Regions from separate parts of the Streptomyces sp. WZ-12 genome, predicted to be linked through region 2. Evidence: riboswitches for the same ligand, from Rfam matches in the RefSeq annotation. Region 2 holds a riboswitch; each other region holds the start of a gene.
What was found. A riboswitch is a leader RNA that binds a small molecule or an ion and turns the genes downstream of it on or off. The one in region 2 is predicted to bind cobalamin.
Positions count from the first base shown of each region.

Region 1: linked by a shared signal. The riboswitch ahead of metE (5-methyltetrahydropteroyltriglutamate--homocysteine S-methyltransferase) and the one ahead of PV796_RS03640 (HoxN/HupN/NixA family nickel/cobalt transporter) in region 2 are both predicted to bind cobalamin.
Region 3: linked by a shared signal. The riboswitch ahead of cobN (cobaltochelatase subunit CobN) and the one ahead of PV796_RS03640 (HoxN/HupN/NixA family nickel/cobalt transporter) in region 2 are both predicted to bind cobalamin.
Region 4: linked by a shared signal. The riboswitch ahead of PV796_RS28915 (cobalamin biosynthesis protein) and the one ahead of PV796_RS03640 (HoxN/HupN/NixA family nickel/cobalt transporter) in region 2 are both predicted to bind cobalamin.

Region 1 covers NZ_CP118574.1:1,693,321-1,699,155, reverse strand. The annotation lists gene metE (5-methyltetrahydropteroyltriglutamate--homocysteine S-methyltransferase) at 1-1,886, opposite strand, end outside; cobalamin riboswitch at 2,097-2,316, opposite strand; gene PV796_RS07255 (metal-dependent hydrolase) at 2,531-3,232, shown strand; gene PV796_RS07250 (NlpC/P60 family protein) at 3,262-4,332, opposite strand; gene PV796_RS07245 (poly-gamma-glutamate biosynthesis protein PgsC/CapC) at 4,355-4,837, opposite strand; gene pgsB (poly-gamma-glutamate synthase PgsB) at 4,834-5,835, opposite strand, start outside.
Region 2 covers NZ_CP118574.1:918,652-924,486, reverse strand. The annotation lists gene PV796_RS03655 (SRPBCC family protein) at 83-592, shown strand; gene PV796_RS03650 (LysR substrate-binding domain-containing protein) at 662-1,621, shown strand; gene PV796_RS03645 (collagenase) at 1,782-3,764, shown strand; cobalamin riboswitch at 4,066-4,259, shown strand; gene PV796_RS03640 (HoxN/HupN/NixA family nickel/cobalt transporter) at 4,293-5,465, shown strand.
Region 3 covers NZ_CP118574.1:4,748,987-4,754,821, forward strand. The annotation lists gene cobG (precorrin-3B synthase) at 1-1,243, opposite strand, end outside; cobalamin riboswitch at 1,328-1,477, shown strand; gene cobN (cobaltochelatase subunit CobN) at 1,512-5,114, shown strand; gene PV796_RS20465 (DUF4097 family beta strand repeat-containing protein) at 5,234-5,835, opposite strand, start outside.
Region 4 covers NZ_CP118574.1:6,685,315-6,691,149, reverse strand. The annotation lists gene PV796_RS28940 (alpha/beta hydrolase) at 1-417, opposite strand, end outside; gene PV796_RS28935 (class II aldolase/adducin family protein) at 527-1,195, opposite strand; gene PV796_RS28930 (GH25 family lysozyme) at 1,427-2,164, shown strand; gene PV796_RS28925 (inorganic phosphate transporter) at 2,303-3,565, shown strand; gene PV796_RS28920 (hypothetical protein) at 3,615-3,851, shown strand; cobalamin riboswitch at 4,184-4,316, shown strand; gene PV796_RS28915 (cobalamin biosynthesis protein) at 4,447-5,424, shown strand; gene PV796_RS28910 (cobyric acid synthase) at 5,421-5,835, shown strand, end outside.

The sequences.
Region 1 (5,835 bases), 770 kb from region 2:
CGGTCGGCGGTGCGCAGCGGCAGGGTCTCGCGCAGCGCGGGCTCGTCGACCTGGATGACGGAGGTGCCGGCGGCCTCCAGGTCGCGCACCTCGTCGCGCAGGGCGAGGGCGACCTGGCGCGCGGTCTCGCCCAGTGGCTGGTCGTCGCGGACGAAGGACCAGGCGAGCATGGTGACCGGGCCGGTGAGCATGCCCTTGACCGGGCGCTCGGTGAGCGACTGGGCGTAGGTCGTCCACCGGACCGTCATGGGCTCGGGGCGGGAGATGTCGCCGGCCAGGATCGGCGGGCGGACGTAGCGGGTGCCGTAGGACTGGACCCAGCCGTGCCGGGTGGCGAGGTAGCCGGTGAGCTGCTCGGCGAAGTACTGGACCATGTCGTTGCGTTCGGGCTCGCCGTGCACCAGGACGTCCAGCCCGGTCTTCTCCTGGAAGGCGATGACCTCGCGGATCTCGTCCTTGATGCGCTCCTCGTAGCCGGCGGTGTCGATGCGGCCGGCGCGCAGGTCGGCGCGGGCGGCCCGCAGTTCGCCGGTCTGCGGGAAGGAGCCGATGGTGGTGGTCGGCAGCAGCGGCAGGCCGAGGTGGGCGCGCTGCGCGGCGGCCCGCTCCGGGTACGGCTGGGAGCGGCGCGCGTCGGCCTCGGTGACCGCGGTGGTGCGGCCCCGCACCGCTTGGTCGTGGGTGATCGGGGAGCTGGCCCGGGACGCCAAGTCGGCGCGGTTGGCGGCCAGTTCGCTGGCGATGGCGTCGGTACCGCGGGTCAGGCCCTTGGCGAGGGTGACGAGCTCGGCGGTCTTCTGGCGGGCGAAGGCGAGCCAGCGCCGGATCTGCGGCTCGATGTCCCGCTCCAGCGACGCGTCGAGCGGGACGTGCAGCAGCGAGCAGGAGGCGGCCACGTCGACCCGGTCGGCCAGCCCCAGCAGGGTGCCGAGCACGGACAGCGACCGCTCCAGGTCGTTCACCCAGATGTTGCGGCCGTTGACGACGCCGGCGACCAGGCGCTTGCCGGGCAGGCCGCCGACGGCGGCGAGGGCGTCGAGGTTGCCGGCGGCCGCCTCCGTGAAGTCCAGCGCGAGCCCGTCGACCGGGGCCTTGGCCAGCACCGGGAGGGCGTCGCCGAGCCGGTCGAAGTACGAGGCGACCAGCAGCCTGGGCCGGTCGGCGAGGGCGCCCAGGGAGCGGTAGGCGCGCTCCGCGGCGTCCAGTTGAGCCGGGGTGCGGTCCTGGACCAGGGCGGGCTCATCGAGCTGCACCCACTCCGCGCCGGCCGCGCGCAGGTCCGCGAGGACCTCGGCGTACACCGGCAGCAGTCGGTCGAGGAGGGTGAGCGGGTCGAAACCCTCGGCCACGCCGGGGGCCGGCTTGGCGAGCAGGAGGTAGCTGACCGGGCCGAGGAGGACCGGCCGGGCGGTCAGGCCCAGGGCGAGGGCCTCCTCGAATTCCGTGACCTGCTGGGTGGAGTCGGCCGAGAAGACGGTGTCCGGACCCAACTCGGGGACCAGGTAGTGGTAGTTGGTGTCGAACCACTTGGTCATCTCCAGGGGCGCGGCGTCCTGGGTGCCGCGGGCCATGGCGAAGTAGCCGTCCAGGGGGTCGGCGGCGACGGCCGCGCGGTGGCGCTCGGGGACCGCGCCGACCATGACGCTGGCGTCCAGGACGTGGTCGTAGTACGAGAAGTCGCCCGTCGGGACCTCGTCGATGCCGGCCCCGGCCAGCTCCTGCCAGGTGGTGCGGCGCAGTTCCGCGGCGGTGGCGCGCAGCGCGTCCGCGGTGACCCGGCCCTTCCAGTAGCCCTCGACGGCCTTCTTCAGTTCCCGGTGCCGGCCCTGGCGCGGGTAGCCGTACACGGTGGCCCGTGCTGCCGCGGCTGCGGACTTGGTGGTCACGGAGATCTCCTTCGCGAGATGAATCCCTGAGATCCCGGGGACGGGACGAGAGCGCGAAGGGTGACGGGACGCACCGGACGCGGCGACCCGTATGGCGCGGCGCAGGCCACGGCGCGCGACACGGGCACCGTCTGGTGCCTGCTCCCCGGGCAGTGTCCGGGGTGCTCCCGACCCGCCCTCGAAGGTCACCGGGATACCGCGCACGGGTCGTCCGCACGCGGGCAGTTGGCAGGTCTTCGGACTCGCGGGCGCGCCTCGTGTCGTACGAGGCTCCTAGTGGCCGTCGCTTCCCAGACCCGGGTGGGTCCAGTGCGTATGACGGCGGTCGTTCCCGCTCACCGCTGCGGGGCAGTCCCGGATTCTCACCGGGTTCCCTCTTGCGACGCCTCCCGCCTGGCGGACGGGGCGAACCAGCTGCACCGGTCACCTTACGGGGCGGGGCCGCGGCGCGCCGGATGTCGTCCAGTATGCGGATGGTGAGATGGGACAAGTGCCCGTCGGGATTGAACGGGGCGGGGAGGGGTAACGACCCGCGGTCGCGCTTCGCCGCCCTGTGGCGCCACCGCCGTGATCGCGCTGGTACCGTCTCCGCCGTGGCTGAGGGCGCGTCAACGACGCGCCACATACGGGGAGGACGACGCACCATGATGGGTCATTCGCATGCGGTGAGCGGCGCGCTGCTCTTCGCGGGCACCACGCCGTTCCTGCCACCGCTGCTGATGCACACCCATCTGATGCCCCAGGAAATCCTGATGGGCACCGTGCTGTGCGCTGGCGCCGCGCTCCTGCCCGACCTGGACCACCACGACGGCACCATCGCCAACTTCCTCGGCCCGGTGTCCAAGATCCTGTGCCGGTTCGTGGCCTGGATCTCCGGCGGGCACCGCCACGCCACCCACTCGCTGTTCTTCGTGGTGCTGATGACCTTCGGTAGCTGGGCCGGTGTGACGTACCTGGGCCGACCCTTCACCCTGGGCATGACCTTCTTCCTGCTGGCCCTCGCCGTGCGCGCGCTCAACCTCTGCCCGCCCGGCCACGGTTTCTCCGCTTGGGCGACGATCGTCGCCATGGCCGGAATAGGGACCGGTGTCATCGCCAAGTTCATCCCGTCGGCGCCCGGTTGGCTGCCGTACGCGATCGGGCTCGGCTGCCTGGCCCACCTGCTCGGCGACTCGATCACGAAGATGGGCGCGCCGTGGCTGTGGCCGCTGAAGACGCGCTACGAGATCGTCCTCATCAAGCACAGCGGCAACAAGGTGGAGACGGAGATACTGACCCCGATCATGGGCGTCGCCACCGTCGTCCTGCTCTGGTTCACGGCGCTGTCCCCGCACTCCATCAGCTAGGCCCCTGGGGAGCCGCAACGCCCCCGGTCTCAGAGGCGCTTGGCGTTGCGCAGGAGCTTGGCGTAGAAGCCGTTGCCGTCGAGCCGGGACACGCCGCCCTTGTCGCCGATGGTCGGGCCGTTGACCTCCTTGCGGCTGGAGAGGAAGACCTTGTGGCCCTCGGTGTCGGGGCCCAGGTACAGGCCGACGTGGTCCAGGCGGTTGCCGGTGTGGTGGTCCATCTTGAAGAAGACCAGGTCTCCCGGCTGGAGCACGTCGATGTTCTGCGGGCGCTCGTACCAGGGGGCCGGACCGGACAACGGGATGATCTCGGCGCCCAGTTGGGAGCGGCCCATCCCGTTGGCGGTGCGGGGCAGGCCGTTGCCCTTGCCGTCGGCGGGGGCCAGCGGGTAGCGGGCCCGGTAGCCGAAGATCAGCCGCATGTAGCCGGAGCAGTCGACGGCGCGGTAGCGGGCCGCCTCCGGACTCCTGGCGGTGCCGTCGCGGAAGGTGTACGGAATGCCCAAGTAGTCGAAGAAGTCGGACTGTTCGAGCAGCGGCGTGCCGCGGTGCTTGGCCAGATCGGGGTTGACCGGACCGAACTTGGCGTCGCCCGCGTACACGACGCCCCGCTCGTCCTTCTTGGCGGGCGCTCCGGTGATGTACTGGAAGGCGATGGCGAAGAGGTCGTCCTCCCGGCTGTCGTGGTACCGCCGGAACCACTCCTTGAACCAGCGTTCCTTCTCCGCGCCGGCGCGCCACGCCTCGGGCATCAGACGCACCCAGTCCTCGGTGACCACCGTGGTCGCGGTGTTCTCGGACTCGCTGAAGGTGCGCGAGGGGCCCTTGAGGGTGGCGGTGCGGGACCGGTCGGTGAAGGTGGCCAGGACCTGACCGCCCGCGCCGCGCAACACGGTGCGGTCGGGGTTCTTCAGGCGTTCCCAGGTCTGGCCGCGCTGCTCGCCGGCGGCGGAGCCGCTGAGCGGGGTGTCGGTGACGGCCTGGGCCCGCGGCGCCTTGTCCTGTTCGTCCTCGCGCAGTTCCACGGTGAGGTAGGCGCTGCCGGCCAGGAGGGTCAGGACGGTCGCGGTGTGCAGCAGGGGGCGCTTCTTGGGAGGCATGCGGTGGGCTCCGGGGGAGGGGTCAAGCGGACGGCATGACGCCGAGGAGGATTCCGGCGGTGAGGACGACATAGGCCATCAGCGTCACCGAGCCGGTGGCCAGGAGGGTGGGGCCCTTGGGCTGGCGCACCAACTGGTAGGCGATCAGGCCCGGCACGATGAAGCCGAGGGTCTGGTTCGCGTACATCAGCGGGAACTCCATGGACAGCACGATCATCACGGTCGCCTGGAGGGTGACGCCGAGCAGCACGACCGCGGCGAACAGCCGCTTGCCGTAGAGGATCACGTACCGCTGCATCAGGAGCGTGCCGAGGTAGGTGAGGACGGTGACGCCGAGCACCATCGCGGCGCGCTGGAGGTCCTCGACGAGGGTGAGGGCCAGCCAGCCCGGGGTGATCATGCCGCCGGGGGAGAGGTTGGTCGTCAGATAGCAGATCAGGGAGAAGAGCAGCCCGATCGCGATGCCGATCGCGGCGATCTCGGGGGTGAGGACGGAGGGGATCAACGGTGCTGCTCTCCTGGGGTGTGCCACTGCGGGGCGTCGTCGGTGGGGCGCGCGGGCGGGGCCGGGGGCTCGAACGGGCCCCGGACCCGGGCAGGTTCGAGCCCTTCGGGTCCGTCCGGGGCCGGGGGCGAGGGCCGGTGGGGCGCGGCGGCGTACCGCTCCTCGTGCGCCTGGGGGTAGTGCTGGTAGGGGTCGAGGTGCGGGGCGTACCGCGGTCCCGGCTCGTCGGGCGCGGTGGCGCCCCCGTCGGTGCGGTCGGCGGGCTCCTCGTCTGGGGCGAGCTCCGCGAGGTGCTCCAGGAGCAGTTCGCCCTGGCCGTGGATGTTGCCGATGGCGACGAGCGAGGAGTCGGGGCCGAGCCGGTCCAGCAACTGGCCCATGAACTCCCCCGGATCGCGCCGGTCCCCGCCGAGGTCCACCGCCCGGTCCCGGAAGGCGGCCGGGATCGCGTCGATGGCGGACTTGGCCGGGTGGCCGATGACGAAGACCCGCTCCGGGTCGAGTTCGGGGATCAACTCGCCCATCTGGCCGTTGCGTTCGACCCGGTCCGGGCGGCAGTTGATGACCACGTTGAGCGGGCGGTGGATGGCGCCGAGGTCGAGCAGCTGGTTGATGTTCATCAGCGTCGACTCGGGGTCGTTGGCCGCGAAGACGTTGGCGAACCGGAGCTTCTTGCCCTCGGGGGTGCGGTACCGCTCCACGGAGAGCACGCCGGGGTCCGGCGGCGCGTCGTACATGCCCTGGAGCGCGGTGCGCCGCTCCACGCCGAGGAGTTCGGCGACGGCGAGCGCGATGGCGACGTTCTCCTTGAAGGTGAACCAGCTGAAGCCGCGCAGCTCCTCGTCGGTGACGGTGTCCGGATCGGCGTAGATCAGTTGGCAGTTCCGCGCGTCGGCCTCCTCCTGGAGGATGGCGTAACGGTCCTTCTCCGCCGTCACACAGATCCCGTTCTCCGGCATGGAACGGCACAGCGAACGCGCCACGTCGTCCAGGGTCGG
Region 2 (5,835 bases):
TCCCGAAGCCGCCGCGACAGTCTTGTACGGCCGTCTCCTCCGCTGATGTAATCGCCGACGACATCAGCGGAGGAGAAGCCCGATGCACATACCCCGGTTCCCGGAGCCCGCCGCCACCGGCACCGTCGCGATCCGCGCCAGCCCGGCCGAGGCGTACGCGGTCATCGGCGATCCGACCGTCATGGTCCGCTTCGCCGAAGAGGCGTACCGCGCCCGCTGGTTGGACGGCGCCACCGGTCCCACCGTGGGCGCGCGCTTCCAGGGCTGGAACCGCAACGGCCTGCGCCGATGGGCCACCCGCTGCCGCGTCACCGACGCCGAACCGGCCCAGCGCTTCGCCTACGAGGTGACGGCGACGCCGCTCGCCCTGCCCATCTCGCGCTGGCAGTACGACATCGAGCCAACCGGGGACGGCTGCACGGTCACCGAGACCAACTGGATGCGGGTGCCGCTGTGGTTCATCCCCGCCGCCGTCCTCATCACCGGCGTGCTCGACCGCAGGTCGGCCAACGGCACCCACATCGGCACCACGCTCGAACGCCTCAAGACCCATCTGGAGTCGGTGCCGAGCCCGCGCCCAACAGCCCCGTGACGCACCGACGTTGGCGTCGGCATCGGTGCCGGCGTCGGGACGCCCCGGTCGAGCGGAAGGAGCGTGCGCATGGAGCTGGAGCTTCGGCACCTGAGGGTGCTGTGTGCGATCGCCGACGTCGGGAGCGTGGGGCGGGCCGCGGTGGAGCTGGGCTACTCACAGCCGGCGATGAGCACCCAACTCCGACGCATCGAGCGGCACTTCGGGGCGCCGCTGTTCGAGCGGAACGCGTCGGGCGTGGAGCTGACCCCGTACGGTACGGAGGTCCTGGCGCAGGCCCGCGACGTACTGGCCCGGGCGGACGCCATCGGGCGCCGGCCGGGCGGGAACGCGGCCGGATCGCGCCGGCTGCTCCGCCTGGCGGCGACCAACTCACCGGTCCTGTCCGGGATGGTGGCCCGGCTGCGGAGCCGCCTGCCCGATGTCGCGCTCACGGTGAGCAGCGTGTACGCGTCGTCGGAGATCGTCCGGCTGCTGGAGGACGGGGCGGTGGACGCGGCGATCGCGGCCGACTACCCGGGGTTGGAACTGCGCCACTCGGCCGCGGTGGCGCACCGCGGCATCGTCACCGAGCCGTCCTTCCTCGCGCTGTCGGCGCGGCACCGGCTCAGGCACCGGGTGGAGGTGGGGCTCGCGGAGCTGGCCGACAGTGCCTGGTTCGTGACGCCGGACGACGGGGCGGGCTGGCCCGGGGTGTTCTACGCGGCCTGCGAGTCGGCCGGGTTCGCCCCGGCCGCGGTGCACGAATTCCTCGGCGATCAGCTCCAGTTGCAGAGCATGATCGCGGAGAGTCTCGGGGTGGCGGTCGTGCAGGCGACGCTCCGGCCGATTCCCGGCGTCGTCGTCAAGCCACTGATCGGTACGCCGCTGTGGTGCCGCTATGTGTTGGCCTGGCGACGGGAGAGCCTGGCCGACGAGTGCGCCGACACCCTGGTCGGCGCGGCCTCCGCGGCGTACCGCGCGCTGATCGCACAGTCACCGCACCTGCGGAGCTGGGCGTCCCGGACCTGGAGCCTGGCCAGGCCGTAGGGGCGACGGACGGGCCCGGGGCGCCGTCCCACGGGCTGTTATGGCCAGGCGGTCCCGGGTGCTATGCCACGCGTCGTTGTCGGCGGGAGGAGTGTCTTGAGAAGGTGACGATCACGCCTCGGCCTCTTCCGGGGCGCCTGTCGTCCACGAAGGAGCAGGGATGCGCTCTCGCTTCACCTGGCCCAGATGTGTGATCGGCGGCCTGGCCGCCTGCGCGACGATCGCCGGTTTCACGGCGACGCCGGCGCTCGCCACGCCCTCGCCCACGACCGACTCCAAGTCCGTTGCGCAGCAGGGTACTTATCGCACCGTGCCGCACTTCCCCCCGTCCCCGAAAGCCCCCTCGCCCACCGGTCCGGCCCTTGGCTCCGGTGAACGTTCCGTGGTCCAGGGCCGGCCGGTCGGCTCCGCCCGGCTCCGCCCGCTCAGCGCGAAGAATCCCCCCACTTCTTCGACTTCGGCGGCGGAGCACAAGGGCGGCCATCGCCCCGCCCCGGCCTCGTGCAGCCCGGGCGACTTCGGCGGCCGCACCGGAGCCGACCTGGTCACCGCGGTCAAGGCCGCGACCACGGAGTGCGTCAACTCGCTCTTCTCGCTCACCGGCAAGGACGCGCACGACGTGTTCCGCGAGGAGCAGATGGTCACCCTCGCCAACGCCTTCAAGGACGGGGCGTCGTCGTACGCCGGCGACAACTCCACCAACGTGTGGCAAGTCGTGCTCTTCCTGCGCGCCGGCTACTACGTGCAGTACAACCACCCCTCCGACGTGGGCCCGTACGGCCAGAACCTGGCCGCGGCCACCCAGGGCGGGCTGGACGCCTTCTTCGCCAACTCCCACTCGGCGGACGTCTCTTCGGGGAACGGCGACGTGCTCGGTGAGGCCCTGGTCCTGTCCGACAGCGCCAACGAACAGGGCCGCTACCTGAGCGTCTACCAGCGGATGCTCAAGGGCTACAACAGCTCCTACGACGCCATCCCCAGCATGCTGGCGGCCGTCAACGACACCTACACCCCGCTCTGGCGCGGAAACTGGAACGAGGCGTACGTCAAGGCGGTGACGGCCGACCCGAGCATCGTCGACACGCTCAACTCCTTCGCGCTGGACCACCGCGACCTGCTGGGCACCGACAAGTCCTACCTGGACTCCAACGCCGGTATGAACGTGGGGCGTTACGTGGAACACCAGCCGCTCCAGGCCAAGGTCCGGCCGCTCATCAAGGGCCTGTTGGACGCCTCGAAGATCACCGGTCCGACGGCGTCCCTGTGGGTCACGGTCGCCAGCCAGGTCGACGCCTACGACAAGGCCGACTGCGCCTCCTACGGAGTGTGCGACCTGCCCGGCCAACTCACCAAGGCGGCACTCCCGATCACCCACCCCTGCGACCAGACGCACACCATCAAGGCGCAGGCCCTGACCGCCGCCGACCTCGACGCCGCCTGCACCAGTCTGCTGCGCCAGGACCCGTACTTCCACCAACTGGTGAGGGACAACGGCCCGATACCCGACCAACACGAGTCGACCGTCCAACTCGTCGTCTTCGGCAGCCGCAACGACTACCAGACCTACGCCGGGGCGATCTACGGCGTCGATACCAACAACGGCGGTATCACCCTGGTCGGCGACCCGACCAAAGCCGACAACCAGCCGATGTCGATCATGTACCAGAGGGACACCGACAACGGCTTCCCCGCCCGGATCTGGAACCTCAACCACGAGTACACCCACTACCTCGACGCCCGCGACGACATGAAGGGCGACTTCAACCAGCAGACCACGGTCCCGGACGTCTGGTGGATCGAGGGGCTCGCCGAGTACGTCTCGTACGGCTACCGGGGCGTCACCGACGACGAGGCGGTGCGCCAGGCCGGCCAACACGCCTACAAACTCAGCACGTTGTTCCAGACCACCTACGCCAACAGCAACGAGACCCGCACCTACCCGTGGGGCTACCTCGCGGTCCGCTACATGTTCGAGAAGCACCCGCAGGACGTCGCCACCATGCTGGGGCACTTCAGGACCGGCGACTACGCGGGCGGCTACGCCGTCTACAACCGCGACATCGGCACCCGTTACGACGCCGACTTCGACGCCTGGCTGACGGCCTGCGCGTCCGGCGGTTGCACCGCCAAACAGGCACGCTGACGATCGACGGCGACGCGCCCCGCTGACCGGGACCCGACCGCCCGTCGCGCCGTACCTCGTGACCGTCGCACCACCCTCCGCCCCCGCACCGGCCGCGCGCCGATGCGGGGGCGGAGGTGCGCGGGGCGCCAACGGCAGCCGGTTGGACCCCGGCAGGCGCAGGAGCGCCCTCGCATACACCGGCGTCCCAGCCGCCACGTCGCACAGCCGGCTCAAAAGTGCGCCCTCCCGTGCACACACGCGCCCCCTCTTTGCACGGATTGCGCAACTGCGCAAGATTGTCGAGGGGCGATTACCGGCCTACTGTTGCTGCCGCCGTGGTGCTCGGGAAGACCGGTGTGAGACCGGAGCGGCCCTCGCCACTGTGATCGGGAAGTCCTCGCGTCATCCCCGCCGGGAACGGCGGGTGCCACTGGGCAGCTCATTGCCCGGGAAGGCGGCCGCGCGGACATTGGACCCGTAAGCCAGGAGACCGGCCACGGCACCGCACAACGACCCATCCACGAGGTGCTGGAGAGGCTGCCTGATATGCCCCTGTTGCAAAATTCCCCCACGCCATCCACCACCGCATCCACCCTCCCGCAGCGCTGGCAGCGGCAGGACTGGATACGCACCGGTGTCCTGTTCGCGGTGATCGCCGCCATGCACCTGGTGGCCTTCGTCATCCTGGCCGCCATGGTGGCGCCGCACCACTACACCGTCGGCAAGCAGGTCTTCGGCGTCGGACTCGGCATCACCGCCTACACGTTGGGGATGCGGCACGCGTTCGACGCCGACCACATCGCCGCCATCGACAACACCACCCGCAAGCTGATGGCCGACGGCCAGCGCCCCGTCTCGGTGGGCTTCTGGTTCGCCATCGGCCACTCCACCATCGTGCTGGTCCTGGCGGGCCTGATCGCCGCCGGCGCGAAGGTCGCCGGTACCCTCGCGAACGACAACTCCGGTACCCGCGTCACCCTCGGTGCCATCAGCACCACCGTCTCCGGCGCCTTCCTCTACCTGATCGCCGCCCTCAACCTCGTCGCGCTGGCCGGGATTTACCGGGTATTCAAGGCCATGCGCGCCGGGCAGTTCGAGGAGCACGAGTTGGAGAAGCACCTCGCCAGCCGCGGCTTCATGAACCGCATCCTGGGCCGGCTGACCAGGTCCATCCGACGCCCCGGCCAGATGTATCCGGTCGGCGTGCTGTTCGGCCTCGGCTTCGACACCGCGACCGAGGTCACCCTGATGGTCATGGCCGGTTCCGGCGCCGCCGCAGGGCTGCCCTGGTACGCGATCCTCTGCCTGCCGCTGCTGTTCGCGGCCGGAATGAGCCTCTTCGACACGCTCGACGGCACCTTCATGAACTTCGCCTACCACTGGGCGTTCACCAACCCGGTGCGCAAGGTCTACTACAACCTCACCATCACCGGCCTGTCCATCGCCGTCGCCTTCCTCATCGGCACCATCGAGCTGGTCGGCGTGTTGCACGACAACCTCGGCTGGCGGGACGGGCTCACCGACTGGATCTCCTCCATCGACCTCAACAACGTCGGCTACCTCATCGTCGGACTGTTCGTCGTCGTCTGGGCCTGCGCCCTGACCTACTGGCGCCTGGCCAAGCTGGAACACCGCTGGGGCCAGAAGGCGGACGGGGCCGACAGGATCGGCGGAGCCGACGACCCGAACGAAGCCGCCCCGGCCAACGAGACCGGCTGACCGCCGGCGCGGCCCGCCTTGTCCCCGCCGGATCCTGTCCGGCGCCCGAGCCCGCACCCCCGGCCGCACGTCGCCGGCATCCCAACCCCTTCTACCAGTCGGCACGTTGACGACCATCGGAGCCCGTGACCGGGAAACGGTCACGGGCTCCGGCCTGTTCCGGGGCGCCCGGCGTGGCCTGCGTTCGCAGCAGACGCCGCCCGCGCCCTACTGCGTCCGCAGCAGATCAAGAGTCTGCGGACGGGCGACGACAGGCCGGACGTGACGCGGCACGGTGGTGACTGTCCGAGCGGCCGAACGACCGGCATCCGTTGAGGGGTTGAAACCACCGTGCACCCTGGAGAACACCGTGCGGACGCCGTCGGAACCG
Region 3 (5,835 bases), 3.8 Mb from region 2:
AGTGGACGGGCGGGCCGACGGGCGGGGCGGAGTCGCCCGCCGGGACGGGCCGGCCCGTGGCGAGGGCGGCCGACGCATCGCTCCGCACGTCCGTCAGGGACTTGGCGCAGCCGGGGAGGCCGGTGCAGGCGGTGACCCCGCGCCACGGCGAGGCCGGGTCGGTGACCAGACCGGCGGCGGCGAACTCGCCCAGCCGTCGGTCCGCCGCGCTCGCCGGCAGGCCGGGGACGACGATGCCGCGCCAGGGCGTGAGGCGCAGCGCGCCGGAGCCGTCCGCCGCGGCGACCTCGGCCAACAGCCGCCACTGGCCCGCGGTCAGCCGGCCGAGCGGCGCCAGGACCACCAGCGCGCGGCGGCCGCCCGGGCCCTCGACCGGGCCGGGGACGGCGGCATCGGCGTACGGCACCGCCGGCCGCGGGCCGGTCGCCGCCGCGTGGGCGGCGGGCTCGGCGGTGATGCCCGCGGCCCGCAGCGCACCCCGCACGTCGTGGACGGTGAGCGGGCGCGCGGCGGGGAGTTCGCGGACCCGCCAGGCGCCGCTGTCGCTCTCGGCCGCGGCGGCCAGGAAGGTCTCGGCGGCGATCAGCGCCGCCCGCGGGACGTCGTCCGCCGCGATCCGCAGCGCCGCCGGGTCCTCGCCGACGCGGAGCAGCGCCCCGTGCCCGGACGCCGCCCCCGGGGCGAACGCGGTGCCCGCCGGGGCCCGTCGGCCGGATTCTGCGAGCAAGGTCACATCGCCGCCGAGCCCCGCCACATCGCCCCGCCCGTCGTCGAGGACGAACAGGAAACGGCCCGAAAGGGCCGTCGCCGGCTCGCTCGCGCACAGCAGCGCATCCAGGCTCCGGGCCCACCACCGCACGTCGGAGGGGGTGTGGTGGTCCAGCCCGGCCAGCGGCGAGGCCAGCACGTTGCGGATCCGCTCATGACGGACCGACGGCAGCAGCCCGGCGTCGGTGAGGAGGGCGGCCAGGCGGCCGCCGCAGTCGTCGGGCAGGCCGCGGAGTTCGACGTTGCCGCGGGAGGTGAGCGAGAGGTGGCCGTCGCCGAGGAGTTCCGCGGCGTCCGCCAGCGCGCGGGCCTGGGATGCCGTCAAGTCCCCTGCGGGCAGCCGGACTCGGGCCAGTTCGCCGTCGGCGGCGGGATGCAGTCGCAGCGCTCCCGGGCAGGCGTCACCGCGGTCCCGTACGGGCGGTCCGGCCCGGTCGGGGCGTCGAGAGGGGGAGGGCGGCATGGCGGCGAGCATACCTACGCGTCGGATCCCGGAACCGGGGTGAGGGGGGCGTACGGGCGGCCCCTCCAGGCGGGCTCCCGCGGCTCGGCCGCAGCCCTTACTATGCAGGTCGGCGGGTCGGCTGACCCGCCGGACGCCAGCGACGGCGCCAAGGGAGGAAGCCCGGTGAGAATCCGGCGCGGTCCCGCCACTGTGAACCCGGCCACCGCCGGGTGAGCCAGGAACTCCCGCCGTCCATACGACCACCCGGGGCGTGGAATCCCCGAGGAAGGGCTGCGCCGTGATCCTGCTGTTGTCGACCTCCGACACCGATCTGCTCAGCGCCCGCGCGGCCACGGGTCCCGTGCCGTTCCGGCTCGCCAACCCCGCCCGCCTCGACGTCGCCGAGCTCCCCGGGCTCCTGGAGGGCACCGACCTCGTCGTGGTCCGCCTGCTCGGCGGCATCCGCGCCTGGGAGGACGGCCTGGACGTGCTGCTGGCCGCGGACCAGCACCGCCCGGTCGTCGTCCTCACCGGCGAACAGGCCCCCGACGCCCAGTTGATGGCGGCGTCCACGGTCCCGGTCGGCATCGCGGCCGAGGCGCACGCCTACCTCGCGCACGGCGGCCCGGCCAACCTCGACCAACTGGCCCGGTTCCTCAGCGACACCGTGCTGCTCACCGGCCACGGCTTCGAGCCGCCCGCGGCCGCGCCGTCCTGGGGCCCGCTGGAGCGCCCCGCCTCGGAGGCGACCGGCCCGACGGTGGCCGTGCTCTACTACCGCGCCCACCACATGAGCGGCAACACCCGCTTCGTCCACGACCTCTGCGACCGGATCGAGCGGGCCGGCAGCCGCCCGATGCCGCTCTTCGTCGCCTCGTTGCGCGCCCCCGAGCCGGAGTTGATCGAGGAGCTGCGCGCGGCCGACGCCATCGTCACCACCGTCCTGGCGGCCGGCGGCACCAAGCCCGCCGAGGCGTCCGCGGGCGGCGACGACGAGTCCTGGGACGCCGGCGCGCTGGCCGGCCTGGACGTGCCGATCCTCCAGGCGCTCTGCCTGACCGGGTCGCGGGCCGACTGGGAGGCGAACGACGAGGGGCTCTCGCCGCTCGACGCCGCCTCGCAGATCGCCGTGCCCGAGTTCGACGGGCGGCTGATCACCGTGCCGTTCTCGTTCAAGGAGATCGACGAGGACGGCCTCCCGGTCTACGTCGCCGACCCCGAACGGGCCGCCCGGGTCGCCGGGATCGCCGTCCGGCACGCCCGGTTGCGGCACATCCCGGCCGCCGAGAAGCGGCTGGCGCTGGTGCTGTCGGCGTACCCCACCAAGCACTCCCGGATCGGCAACGCGGTCGGCCTGGACACCCCGGCCAGCGCCGTCGAGCTGCTGCGCCGCCTCCGGGCCGAGGGCTACGACTTCGGCACCGAGCCGGTGCCCGGCCTGGCGTCCGGCGACGGCGACGAGTTGATCTACGCCCTCATCGAGGCCGGCGGCCACGACCAGGAGTGGCTGACCGAGGAGCAGTTGGCCCGCAACCCGGTCCGGATACCGGCCGCCGACTACCGCCGCTGGTACGCCACGCTGCCGCGGGAGCTCCGCGACTCCGTGGAGGAGCACTGGGGCCCGCCGCCCGGCGAGATGTTCGTCGACCGCAGCCGGAACCCCGAGGGCGACATCGTGCTGGCCGCCCTGCGCCGCGGCAACCTGCTGATCCTCATCCAGCCGCCGCGCGGCTTCGGCGAGAACCCGATCGCGATCTACCACGACCCCGATCTCCCGCCCTCCCACCACTACTTGGCGGCCTACCGCTGGATCGCCACGCCCGCCGCCGACGGTGGCTTCGGTGCCGACGCCATGGTCCACCTCGGCAAGCACGGCAACCTGGAGTGGCTGCCCGGCAAGAACGCCGGCCTGTCCGCCGCCTGCGGCCCGGACGCGGCCCTCGGCGACCTGCCGCTGATCTACCCGTTCCTGGTCAACGACCCGGGCGAGGGCACCCAGGCCAAGCGCCGGGTGCACGCCACCCTCGTCGACCACCTCGTCCCGCCGATGGCCCGCGCCGACTCCTACGGCGACATCGCGCGCCTGGAGCAACTGCTCGACGAGTACGCCGCGATCTCCTCGATGGACCCGGCCAAGCTGCCCGCCATCCGCGCGCAGATCTGGACCCTGATCCAGGCCGCCAAGCTGGACCACGACCTCGGCCTGGAAGAGCGCCCGGAGGACGACGGGTTCGACGACTTCCTGCTGCACGTCGACGGCTGGCTCTGCGAGGTCAAGGACGCGCAGATCCGCGACGGCCTGCACGTGCTGGGCGCCGCCCCGGCCGGCGCGGCCCGGGTCAACCTCGTCCTGGCCATCCTGCGCGCCCGGCAGATCTGGGGCGGCACCTCCGCGCTGCCCGGGCTCCGCGAGGCGCTCGGGCTGGACGAGTCGGCCGCCACCCGCACCGCGGCCGACGACGCCGAGGCCGTCGCCCGCGGCCTCGTCCAGGCCATGGAGGACGCCGACTGGGACCCGGCTGCGGTCTCCCGGGTCGCCGAGGGCCACCCGGAGGCGGTCGCCGCGATCCTCGACTTCGCCACCCGGGAGGTCGTCCCGCGGCTGTCCGCCACCACCGCCGAACTCGACCACGCGGTGCACGCGTTGAACGGTGGCTTCGTCCCGGCCGGCCCGTCCGGCTCGCCGCTGCGCGGCCTGGTCAACGTCCTGCCGACCGGCCGCAACTTCTACTCCGTCGACCCCAAGGCCGTGCCGTCGCGGCTCGCCTGGGAGACCGGACAGGCGCTCGCCGACTCGCTGTTGGCCCGCTACCGCGACGACAACGGCGACTGGCCGCAGTCGGTGGGCCTGTCCCTGTGGGGCACCAGCGCGATGCGCACCTCCGGCGACGACGTCGCCGAGGCGCTGGCGCTGCTCGGCGTCCGGCCCGTGTGGGACGACGCCTCGCGCCGGGTCACCGGCCTGGAGGCGATCCCGCTCGACGAGCTCGACCGTCCCCGCATCGATGTCACCCTCCGCATCAGCGGCTTCTTCCGCGACGCGTTCCCGCACGTCATCGGCCTGCTCGACGACGCGGTGCGGCTCGTCGCCTCTCTCGACGAGCCCGCCGAGGGCAACTTCGTCCGGGCCCACGCCCAGGCGGACCTCGCGGCGCACGGGGACGAACGCCGCGCCACCACCCGGATCTTCGGCTCCCGCCCCGGCACCTACGGTGCGGGCCTGCTCCAGCTCATCGACTCCCGCGACTGGCGCACCGACGCCGACCTCGCCGAGGTCTACACCGTCTGGGGCGGCTACGCCTACGGGCGCGGGCTGGAGGGCCGCCCGGCCCGGGAGGAGATGGAGACCGCCTACAAGCGCATCGCGGTGGCCGCCAAGAACACCGACACCCGCGAGCACGACATCGCCGACTCCGACGACTACTTCCAGTACCACGGCGGGATGGTCGCCACCGTCAAGGCACTCAAGGGCAAGGCCCCCGAGGCGTACATCGGCGACTCGACCCGCCCGGAGACGGTCCGCACCCGGACGCTGGTGGAGGAGACCTCCCGGGTCTTCCGCGCCCGGGTCGTCAACCCCCGTTGGATCGAGGCGATGCGCCGCCACGGCTACAAGGGCGCCTTCGAACTCGCCGCCACCGTGGACTACTTGTTCGGCTACGACGCCACCACCGGCGTCGTCGCCGACTGGATGTACGACAAGCTGGCCCAGACCTACGTCCTGGACCCGGAGAACCGCGCCTTCCTCCAGGAGGCCAACCCCTGGGCGCTGCACGGCATCGCCGAGCGCCTGCTGGAGGCTGAGTCCCGCGGCATGTGGGAGAAGCCGGACGCGGAGACGCTGGCGGCGCTGCGGGAAGCCTTCCTGGAGACCGAGGGCGAGCTGGAGGGCGAGGACTAACGGTCCCGCACGGAGCGACGGGGCGGTGTTTCACGTGAAACACCGCCCCGCGCACGCCACATGAGCGCGGCCGCTCCTCAACTCTCCTTGCCACTGGAGCCGTTCGGCGAGGGCCGGCCTCAGCTTCCCGCGGTCCGGGCGCGGAGCTCCCCGTTGTCGGTGGTCAGATCGAGCTGGTACGGCCCGGCCGGGTCGTCGTGGACGCCGATCCGCTTGGCGCCGTTGTCGGTCCGCGCGGACACCCGGTAGTGGGCGTCCGGCACGGTGACCGTGAGCGCGCCGTTGGACGTCTGGGCCCGGACGTTCTGCGGGGCGGTCGTGGTGAGGTCGATCTCGCCGTCGGTGGTCCTGGCCTCAACGCCCTTGCCCGCCAGGCCCTTTCCGGTGATCGCGCCGTTGCTGGTGCGCACGTTCACCGGCCCGGACACCCCGTCCAGGTCGATCTCCCCGTTGCTGGTGGTCACCCGCACCGCGGCCACCGTGGACAGGCTCAGCGAGCCGTTGGAGGTCCCGCCGGTCACCGGGACGGTGCCGGGCAGATCGACGGTGTAGTCCACCGAGCAACCGTCGCCGCAGCCGCCGAGCACCAGCGTCCCGTCCTCGACCCTGTGCGTGGGCCCCTGCGGCTTGTCGCCCCGGTAGGTGACCTTGCGGTGCACGCTGACGGTGTCCCCGCCCTTGCCGCCGTGCAGCGTCACGCCGCCGTTGCCGGTGTCCACCC
Region 4 (5,835 bases), 5.8 Mb from region 2:
CGGGACGTCGACCTCCTCGTAGGTCAGGCCGAGGGCGTCGTGGGGGTTGCCGGCGTGCACCTGCGGGGTGAGCCGCATCCGGGCGCCGGGGCGCAACGTGCCGTGGGTGACGCGTACCAGGCGGCGGACGACGGCGTCGGCGGGGTGCGGGGTGCCGTGGACAACGGGGCCGACCACCGCGTGGCAGCCGGCGCCGGTCAGCCCGTAGGTGCCGGGTCTGAGGGAGGCCAGGCTGCGGGTGAGGACGAGGTGATCGCCGGCGGCGGAGTGGACGGTGAGCCGGGGGTCGCCGGGGAACGGGCGGCCGGGCGACGGTTTCAGGGCAACATCGCCGGCGTACCGCCCGGCGGCCACAGCGGCCGCCCCGGCACCGATCACGGTGGTGGCGGTCACCGCCACCACGGTTCCCAGTCGCACCACTCCAGTGTGCGCAGCGCCGCCGGAGCCGGCCACCGGGCGGTCGGGATCGGCGGCCGACCAGCGGCGTCGTGCCGTTGCGGGGCCTCGCGCGGGGTGTCGTGGCGGGTCAGGCGGGGGCGTCGCCGCGCTGGCCGTAGCCGCGCAGCCGCTCCCCCGCGGCGTCGAGCTGGTCGGCCGACAGCAGGCTGGGGGTGTGCCCGGGCACGGAGACCGCGGTGAGCCAGACCCGGCACATCCACTCCAGTTGGGCGGTGCGGTCCAGCGCCTCGGCGAGGGTGGCACCGTGGGCGAGGGTGCCGTGGTTCTGGAGGAGGGCGGCGCTGCGGTCGCGGAGCGCGGCGGCCATGTGGGCGGCGAGCTCGTCGCTGCCGTAGAGGGCGTAGGGGGCGACCCGGACGGGTCCGCCGAGGGCGGCCGTCATGTAGTGGATGGGCGGGAGTTCGGTGACGAGGGTGGAGACGGCGGTGGCGTGCGGGGCGTGGGTGTGCACGACCGCGGTGGCGGTGGTGTCGCGGTAGACGGCCAGGTGGAGCGGGAGTTCGCTGGTCGGGCGGAGCCTGCCGACGATCTGGCGGCCTTCGAGGTCGACCCCGGTGACGTCGCCGGGGCCGAGCCGGTCGTAGGGGACGCCGCTGGGCGTGACGAGGATCAGGTCCTTGACGCGGACCGAGACGTTGCCTGAGGTGCCGACGACGAGGCCGTCGGCGGCGGTCCGGCGGGCGGTGGCGACGAGCTCGCTCCAGGCGGCGGCGAGGTGGTCCGGGCGGTCCTTCATGGTGTCCTCCGGGGCGGCACTGCGGGACGTGCGGAAACGCGCGGAGGCAGTGCATCACACCGTACGAGCAGGCCGGGGCACGATAAGCCACCGCGTCAGGCGCTCGGTACCCGCCATATGGGGATACCCGCTCTCCTGGGAGGGATTGGCCGGGGATTGACCACCTTGCGTTGATCATCCCTTAGCGTCGAGTGAACTGCACCCCTCACATGTCATCACCCAGGGGGACCCATGACTTGTGACCGCTCCACCCCCCGGACCACGCTGGCGACCGCGATAGCCGTGGCGTCACTGGCCGGCACCGCACTCGCCGACCACCCCGCGTGGGCCGCCGCGGACGGCCGGCCGCTGGGGCACGACGTCTCCTCGTACCAGAAGCGCATCGACTGGCGGGCGGCCCGCGCGAAGGGCGCGCGGTTCGTCTACGTCAAGGCCACCGAGTCGGACGGCTACCGCAACCCCTCGTTCTCCGCGCAGTACAGCGGCTCCCGGGCGGCCGGACTCCTGCACGGCGCCTACCACTTCGCGGTGCCCAGCGCCTCGTCGGGCACCCGGCAGGCCCGCTTCTTCCTGCGCCACGGCGGCCACGGGAAACGGGACGGCTGGACGCTGCCGCCGGCCCTCGACATCGAGCACAACCCCTACGACGGCAAGCAGCCGTGCTTCGGGCTGAGCAGCGCGGCATTGGTGCGCTGGATACGGGCGTTCAGCGACGAGGTGCGGCGCGGCACCGGGCGACGGCCGGTGATCTACACCACCGCCCGCTGGTGGGACCGCTGCACGGGCCGCAGCCGGGCCTTCGGCGGTGACCATCCGCTGTGGCTGGCGGACTATTCGGGCGCGGCGCGGACGCCCGCCGGCTGGTCGTCCCCGAGCATCCTGCAGTACGCCGCACGCGGGCCGCTGCCGGGCGATCAGGACCGCTGGAACGGCACCCTGGCCCAACTCAAGAAATTTGCCGACAGGTGAGACGGAAGTGACGGCAGGGGCGCCTCCGCGTGAACACTGCGGGGGTGTCACCGCGGCGCCCGGCCGAGTTCACTTTCCGTTCACTCACCGTCCGTACGGTCCCGAGGACACTGACCATCGAACGGATTGCCTGGGTGAATGGAACACATCACGCTTCTCATCGGGATCGTGATCGTCACGGCCTTGGTGTTCGACTTTACGAACGGCTTCCACGACACGGCCAACGCAATGGCCACCACCATCTCCACCGGGGCCCTGCGACCCAAGATCGCGGTGGGGATGTCGGCGGTACTCAACCTCGTCGGCGCGTTCCTGTCGGTTGAGGTCGCCAAGACCATCTCCGGCGGCATCATCGACGAGAGCGCCGGCATCAGACCGGAAGTGATCTTCGCCGGCCTGGTCGGCGCCATCGTCTGGAACCTCGTCACCTGGCTCGCCGGCCTCCCCTCCAGCTCCTCGCACGCCCTCTTCGGTGGTCTGATCGGCGCGACCCTGGTGTCCGTCGGCACCGGCGGGGTGCACGGCGGGGCCGTCGTGATGAAGGTCCTGATCCCGGCGGTGGCCGCGCCGTTCGTCGCCGGGCTCGCCTCGATGGCGGCGACCCGGCTCACCTACCGGCTGGCCCGCGGCCGCGACGAGGCCGACACCGCCAAGGGCTACCGTGCCGGGCAGATCGCCTCGGCGGCCCTGGTCTCGCTGGCCCACGGCACCAACGACGCGCAGAAGACGATGGGCGTGATCACCCTCGCGCTGATCACCGGCGGGGTCGTCGCCCCGCACTCCGACCCGCCGATGTGGGTGATCGCCTCCGCCGGCCTGGCCATCGCGCTCGGCACCTACCTGGGCGGCTGGCGGATCATCCGCACCATGGGCAAGGGCATCACCGACATCCAGCCGCCGCAGGGCTTCGCCGCCCAGACCGGCGCCGCGGCCACCATCCTGGCCTCCTCCCACCTCGGCTTCGCGCTCTCCACCACCCAGGTCTGCTCCGGCGCCGTGATGGGCTCCGGGCTCGGTCGCAAGGGCGGCGTGGTGCGCTGGTCCACGGCCGGCCGGATGGTCGTGGCCTGGGGCCTGACCCTGCCGGCCGCCGGCCTGGTCTCCGCGGGGGCCGCGGTCCTCGCCGACCAGGGCACCTGGGGCATCACGACGGTGGCCGTCCTGGCGCTGGCGATCTGCGGCGGCATCTGGGCCGCCTCCCGACGCAAGCCGATCGACCACACCAACGTCAACGAGGGCCCGGCGGTGGAGCCGGCGGGCGTCGTCACCACCGCGCTCCAGACCGTCTCGCCGCCCCCGGCGGGCACGGTCGTCCCGGCGGCCGTCGAGGCGGACGCGGTCGCCGTGCCCGCCCAGCGGGACGCCGCCGCCCCCACCCAGCCCGCGACGGCCTCCTCCTGACGGCCGGCCGCTGCGACCGAACTGACCCAAGGAACCTAAGGACTTCGCAATGCACATCGACTGGGCAGCTCTCGGCCAGGTCTTCGGCGTCACGCTCGTGGTGACGGTGGGAATCGTGGGCCTGTTCACCGTCGGCATCGTGGGCACCTCCCGCAAGCCGGCCGCGCCCGGCGACGCGGCGGCCGCCACGGCACCGGGCGCGGGGGCGCGCGCCGGGGCGCTGGCGGCGTTCGCGCTCTGCGCGCTGGCGGTGGCGTACGGGATCTATCTGATCGTCGCCGCCTGACGGTTGGCCGGCCGCGGGCCGGCAGCAGTGGACGGGGCGCCCGGAGGGCGCGGCACCAGCCGCGGCCGCCGGGCGCCCCGTTGGCGTGCGATGCGGGCGACCACCGGGCTGTCGCGCCGCCGGTCGTCGCGAAGGCCCGTTCCGCAGGCCGGAGTTCGGGGCGGGCGGCGCGCGGGTGCGCGGGACGGGCGCGGTGGGATGGCGGGCGGGCGCCGGCGGCGGCCCTGTGGTCTTGGACACAGGGCGGGCGGTGGGGCTGCGTCGCAGGTCAAGGGCGAGTTGACGGGCGTGGCGGGGCGTGGTGGACTGCCGGGGCCAATCGGCGACAGCAGAGGAAGTCCGGTGCGAATCCGGCGCGGTCCCGCCACTGTCACCGGGGAGCGCTCCTCCAACGAGGGCCACGGCCCGTACGCCACGTACGGGCGGGAAGGCCGGGGGACGCGCCGATCCGGGAGCCAGGAGACTCTGGTCGCCGTCGCGTCGAGCCAGGGCGAGGACCCTGAGTGAGGACATACCACCATGCCCGGCTGCCCATCGAGAGCCTCATCGCCCGCTGCCGCAGGGCCCGTTCGGTGTCTGACGGCGGCCTGATCCGGTGCGCGGCGAACACGCGGCATACGCGTGCGGCGCGGCCCTCGGCTTCCTCGGTGATCTGATCGCGGCGGATCCGCGGCGCGGTCATCCGGTGGCCGCGTTCGGCCGGGCCGCGGGCGCCCTCGAACGTCGGCTGTGGCGCGACCACCGTGGTCACGGCGCGGCCCACGCCGTGGTGTGCGCGGGCGGCGCGGCCGCCGGCGCCGCGCTGTTGGAACGCGCCGTGCGCCACCACCCGGGCGCCCGGGCCGCGTTGACCGCGGCCGCGGTGTGGGCGGTGCTGGGCGGCACCTCGTTGGGCCGGGAGGCGCGCGCCGTGGGCGGCGCGCTGGACGTCGGCGATCTGGACGTGGCGCGGGAGCGGTTGCCGCATCTGTGCGGGCGCGACCCGCAGGCGTTGGACGGGCCGCAGCTGGCCCGTGCGGTGGTGGAGTCGGTCGCCGAGAACACCTCCGACGCGGTGGTGGGCGCCCTGGTGTGGGGCGCGCTGGGCGGGGTGCCCGGACTGGTGGCGTTCCGGGCGGTGAACACCCTGGACGCGATGGTGGGTCACAAGTCGCCGCGCTATTGGCGGTTCGGCTGGGCCGCGGCCCGGCTCGACGACGTCGCCGGCTGGCCCGGCTCCCGGCTGACCGCGGCGCTGACGGTCCTCGCCGGGCCGGACCGGCGCGGTGCGCTGCGGGCCTGGCGGGCGGACGGCGGGGCCCATCCGAGCCCCAACGCGGGCCCGGTGGAAGCCTCGTTCGCCGGTGCGCTGGGCATCCGGCTGGGCGGCACGCTGGCGTACGGCGGGCGGGTGGAGCACCGGCCGGTGCTCAACGGCGGGGCGCGGCCCCCGGAGGTCTCCGACGTGGAGCGGGCGGTGCGGCTCTCCCGGCGGGTGAGCGCGCTGGCGCTGGGCGTGACGGTGGCGGGACGGTTGGCGGCGGGTGCCGTGCGGCGCCGCCGGGTGAACGGGAACGGGAGGCTGTCCCGGTGAACGGGCGCGAGAAGACGGCCGGTGGGCTGCTGGTGGCCGGGACGACGTCCGACGCCGGCAAGAGCGTGGTGACGGCCGGCATCTGCCGCTGGTTGGCGCGGCGGGGCGTCAAGGTGGCGCCGTTCAAGGCGCAGAACATGTCGCTGAACTCGTTCGTGACCCGGGAGGGCGCGGAGATCGGCCGGGCGCAGGCGATGCAGGCGGCCGCGGCCCGGGTGGAGCCGACCGCGCTGATGAACCCGGTGCTGCTCAAGCCGGGCAGCGACCGCAGCAGCCAGGTGGTGCTGTTGGGGAAGCCGGTGGGCGAGTTGAGCGCGCGTGGCTACCACGACGGGCGGCAGGAGCAGTTGCTCGGGACCGTGACCGACTGCCTGGCAGAGCTGCGGCGCACCCATGACGCGGTGATCTGCG